2 regions of the Ancylobacter mangrovi genome follow, and region 2 is predicted to be linked to the other one. Evidence: predicted binding sites of a transcription regulator. Region 2 holds the regulator's gene; the other holds the start of a gene.
The links. The regulator PhoB, encoded in region 2, activates phosphate uptake and scavenging genes when phosphate is short. The targets are predictions, from matches to a motif close to TGTCATNNANCTGTCAT.
Positions count from the first base shown of each region.

Region 1: NVS83_RS14380 (alkaline phosphatase) is a predicted target of PhoB. The motif match lies at 957-973, and genes of this name have one in related genera.

Region 1 is NZ_JANTHY010000005.1:215,464-217,660, forward strand. Features, by position in the region: gene NVS83_RS14380 (alkaline phosphatase) at 1-909, opposite strand, end outside; gene NVS83_RS14385 (alpha/beta fold hydrolase) at 1,215-2,197, shown strand, end outside.
Region 2 is NZ_JANTHY010000002.1:473,843-476,039, reverse strand. Features, by position in the region: gene NVS83_RS08030 (LysR family transcriptional regulator) at 1-5, opposite strand, end outside; gene NVS83_RS08025 (SDR family oxidoreductase) at 142-906, shown strand; gene phoB (phosphate regulon transcriptional regulator PhoB) at 955-1,656, opposite strand; gene phoU (phosphate signaling complex protein PhoU) at 1,691-2,197, opposite strand, start outside.

The DNA.
Region 1 (2,197 bases), on a different contig from region 2:
GTAGCCGGCGTCGCGGAACATCTGGACGTAGTCCTTGTCGTCCTTGCGCTTCGAGCCGGGGGTCGCCTTGCCGAGGAAGTAGGCCGAGCCGCCGCCGAGGATGACCTCGGGCTTCACCGCGAAGAAGTCGTCGACCAGCGCCGCCTTCTCGGCGCGCAGGCGCGTGTGGCCGACCACGGCCGACGGGGTGGCGTCCTCGATCTCGGAGGTGGCGACGACGCCGATCGACTTCTTGGTGGTGCGGCGCAGCGCCTCGGCGATGTTCTCCACCCGCGGATCGTCGAACGGATCCTTGGTGCGGTCGGCATAGACGCCGATCGCGTTCACCGCCGTCTTGTGACCGGTCATGTAGGCCGACATGGTGTTTGCGCTGTCGGTGGCGACGGCGTTGGTCGCCGAGGTGCCGATGAAAGCCACCGGCGGGATGTCGTCCATGTTCAGGCGGCCGTCGGCCTTGCCCTCATGCATGCCCTTGGACATCAGGCGGGCGCCGGTGCGGTGCGCGACCGACAGGCCGTCGCCGAGGAAGAAGATCACGTTCTTCGCCGTCGGGGTCGAGGGGGTGGCGAAGACCTCCCACACCACGGTCTTGGTCTCGCCGCCGGCCTTGGCCTCGACTGTGTAGGTACCGGGCTTGGCGATGCTCGCCGCGCGCACGATCACGGCCGACGCGTCGACGCCCTTCTCCTTCTCGACGAACGCGACGCTCTTGCCGAGCACCTTCTCGGCCGGCTCGCCATTGATGGTGACGGTGACATCGCCGGGGGCGACGACGGCGTCGAATTCCACCTTCATGTCGAAGGGCGAGCCCGCGAGAATGGTCGCGCGGTCCAGCGGAAACACGGTCGCCGCCTCCGCGACCGAGACAAGACAGGTTGTGGCCACGAGGGCCGCGAGCAGGCTGCGCATCCGGTTTCTCCGAGGAATATGGGCTGACCCTCGGTTAGTCCGGCTGAATGTCAGTGAGATGACCGTTCGTCACCCCGCTGGGGACGCCGCGTGGGGGTGGAGATGGCGTCTGCGGTGCCCTGACGTTCGGCGGGATGGCGCGGGTGGACGTCCGATGCGGCGGCACCTCACCGAAATGGGCTGCAGCCCTGCCGGATCGGGAAGGGTTGCCGTGCGGGCCGGCAAGACCGGGCGTCGGCCATGTCGCACTCTATTCGCGCGGATCGCTGGCCTACTCTCGCTCCTTTCAGCCGTCGGGACGCCTCATGGAGTTCGACATGGATCCCCAGCGCCGCAACCTTCTCGGCATGGTCGCCCTCGGTCTTGCAACAGGCCCGCTCGCCATGTCCTCCGCCACCGCGCAGCCGGCCGCTTCATCGTCGACGGCTCATGCCGAGGCCTCGGCCGGGCGCGGCGCCCACACCGCCTTCGCTCCGTTGAAGACGGTGCGCGCCGGATCGCTCGATGTGGGCTATGCCGAGGCCGGCCCGGCCGACGGGCCCGTGGTCCTTCTGCTGCACGGCTGGCCCTATGACATCCACGCCTATGTGGACGTGGCGCCCCGGCTTGCCGCGGCCGGCTATCGCGTACTCGTTCCCTATCTCAGGGGCTACGGCACCACTCGCTTCATCTCCGGGAAGACGGCACGAAACGGCCAGCAGGCCGCGTTCGCCGTGGATGCGATGGATTTCCTCGACGCCCTGAAGGTGGAAACGGCGATCCTCGGCGGCTTCGACTGGGGCGCGCGCACGGTCAACATCATGGCCGCGCTCTGGCCGCAGCGTTTCAAGGGCATGGTGTCGGTCAGCGGCTACCTCATCGGCAGCCAGGAGCAGAACCGCAAGCCGCTGCCGCCCAAGGCGGAGCTGCAGTGGTGGTACCAGTATTATTTCGCCACCGCTCGCGGGGAGGTCGGCTATCGCCAGTACACGCGCGACTTCGCGCGGCAGATCTGGACACAGGCCTCGCCGAAATGGGCCTTCGACGACGCCACCTTCGATCGCTCGGCGGCGGCACTCGACAACCCGGACCATGTCGCCATCGCCATCGACAACTATCGCTGGCGGCTCGGCCTCGCCCTCGGAGAGGCCCGGTACAACGACATCGAAGCCAGGCTCGCGACCTTCCCTTCCATACACGTGCCCACCATCACTATGGAGGGCGACGCGAACGGCGCGCCGCATCCCGAGCCTGCCGCCTATGCCAAGAAGTTCACGGGCAAATACCAGTTCCGGCTGATTACCGGCGG
Region 2 (2,197 bases):
TTCATCGTTCGGTCTTTCCGGATGCGAGTTCCATCATTTTCAGGCTAATTCGGACGATGTCTCTTGCCCATAGTCATCTGCGACAGGGCGGCGGCGGGCCATGACGGCCTGCCCGCCCGATAGCATGATGGAGAATTCGATATGGACAGGCTTTCCGGAAAGGTCGCGATCGTCACCGGCGCCAGCTCGGGCATCGGCCGGGCGACCGCGCTGCTGTTCGCGCAGGAAGGCGCGAAGGTCGTGGTCGGCGCGCGCCGCAAGGGCGAGCTCGACGCGCTCGTCGCCGAGATCGCCGGCAAGGGCGGCGAGGCCGTGGCGCTGGCGGGTGACGTCAGCTCGGAGGACTATGCCAAGGCGCTGGTCGCGCTGGCGGTCGAGCGCTTCGGCAGGCTCGACGTCGCCTTCAACAATGCCGGCACGCTCGGCGAGAAGGGGCCCAGCACCGGCGTTTCGGCGGCAGGCTGGAACGACGCGCTGGCGGTGAACCTCACCGGCTCGTTCTTCGGCGCCAAGCACCAGATCGCCGAGATGCTGAAGACCGGCGGCGGCTCGGTGATCTTCACCTCCACCTTCGTCGGCTACACCGCCGCCTTTCCGGGCCTTGCCGCCTATGCCGCCTCGAAGGCGGGGCTGATCGGCCTCACACAGACTCTCGCTGCCGAATTCGGCCCGCAGGGCATCCGGGTGAACGCCGTGCTCCCCGGCGCGGTGGAGACGGAGATGTATCGCGAGGCCAACGACACGCCGGAGGCGCAGGCCTTCCTCACCGGACTGCACGCGCTGAAGCGCGTGGGTGCGCCGGAGGAGCTGGCGCGCTCGGTGCTCTATCTCGCCTCGGACGATTCGTCCTTCGTCACCGGCACCGCCCATCTCGTCGATGGCGGGCTGTCGATCACCCGCACCTGAGGCACGAGCGGCGGGCCGTTCGCCCGCCTTCCGGTGTTCGCCCGCCCGTCAGTGCGCGCGGGCGAACATCTCGTTGAAGGAATAGCCGGAGCCGCGCACGGTGCGGATGGGGTCGGGCTGACGCGGGCGGTTGAGCGCCTTGCGCAGGCGTCCGACGTGAACGTCCACGGTGCGCTCGTCGATATAGACGTCCTGGCCCCACACCCCGTCGAGGAGCTGCTCGCGCGAATAGACCCGGCCCGGCGACTGCATCAGGAATTCGAGCAGCCGGAACTCGGTCGGCCCGAGATGCAGCTCCCGCCCGCCGCGATGCACGCGCTTGGTCTCGCGGTCGAGCTCGATGTCACCGGCCCGCAACAAGGTGGAGATATGGTCCGGCTTGGCTCGGCGGAGCAGCGCACGGACCCGCGCCACCAGCTCCGGCACCGAGAACGGCTTCACCACGTAGTCGTCGGCACCGGTGGCGAGGCCACGCACGCGCTCGGCCTCCTCGCCGCGCGCGGTGAGCATGAGCACCGGCATGCGCTCGGTCTCGGGGCGCGCCCGCAGGCGCCGGCACAGCTCGATGCCGGAAAGCCCCGGCAGCATCCAGTCGAGGATGACGAGGTCGGGGACGCTTTCCCTCAGCCTCGTCTCCGCTTCGTCGCCCCGGGCGACGCTCTCCACCGCATAGCCTTCAGACTCGAGGTTGTAACGCAGGAGCAGGGTCAGCGGCTCCTCGTCCTCGACGATCAGGATGTTGGTCGGCATTGCTTTTCTCGGTTGAGGACGGTCGCCGCCCGCCTCAGGCCGGGAACGGGACCGTCGTCAGGCTGCTGGTGTCCTGCTTGGGCCGCTCGTCGGCGAGCAGCTGGCCGGTGGAGAGGTAGTGCACCGTCTCGGCGATGTTGGTGGCGTGGTCGCCGATGCGCTCGATGTTCTTGGCGCAGAACAGCAGATGCGTGCACAGCGAGATGTTGCGCGGGTCTTCCATCATGTAGGTGAGGAGCTCGCGGAACAGCGAGGTGTACAGGATGTCGACCTCGCCATCGCGCTTCCACACCTCGAGCGCGCGCGCGTCGTCGCGGCTGGCGTAGGAATCGAGCACTGACTTGAGCTGCTCCAGCACCATGCCGGACATGTGCTCGACGCCGCGCACCAGCTTCTGCGGGTGGAATTCGCCGGTCAGCGCCAGCACCCGCTTGGCGGTGTTCTTGGCGAGGTCGCCGATGCGCTCGATGTCGTTGGCGATGCGCATCGCGGCGACGATCTCGCGCAGGTCGATGGCGAGCGGCTGGCGGCGGGCGATGGT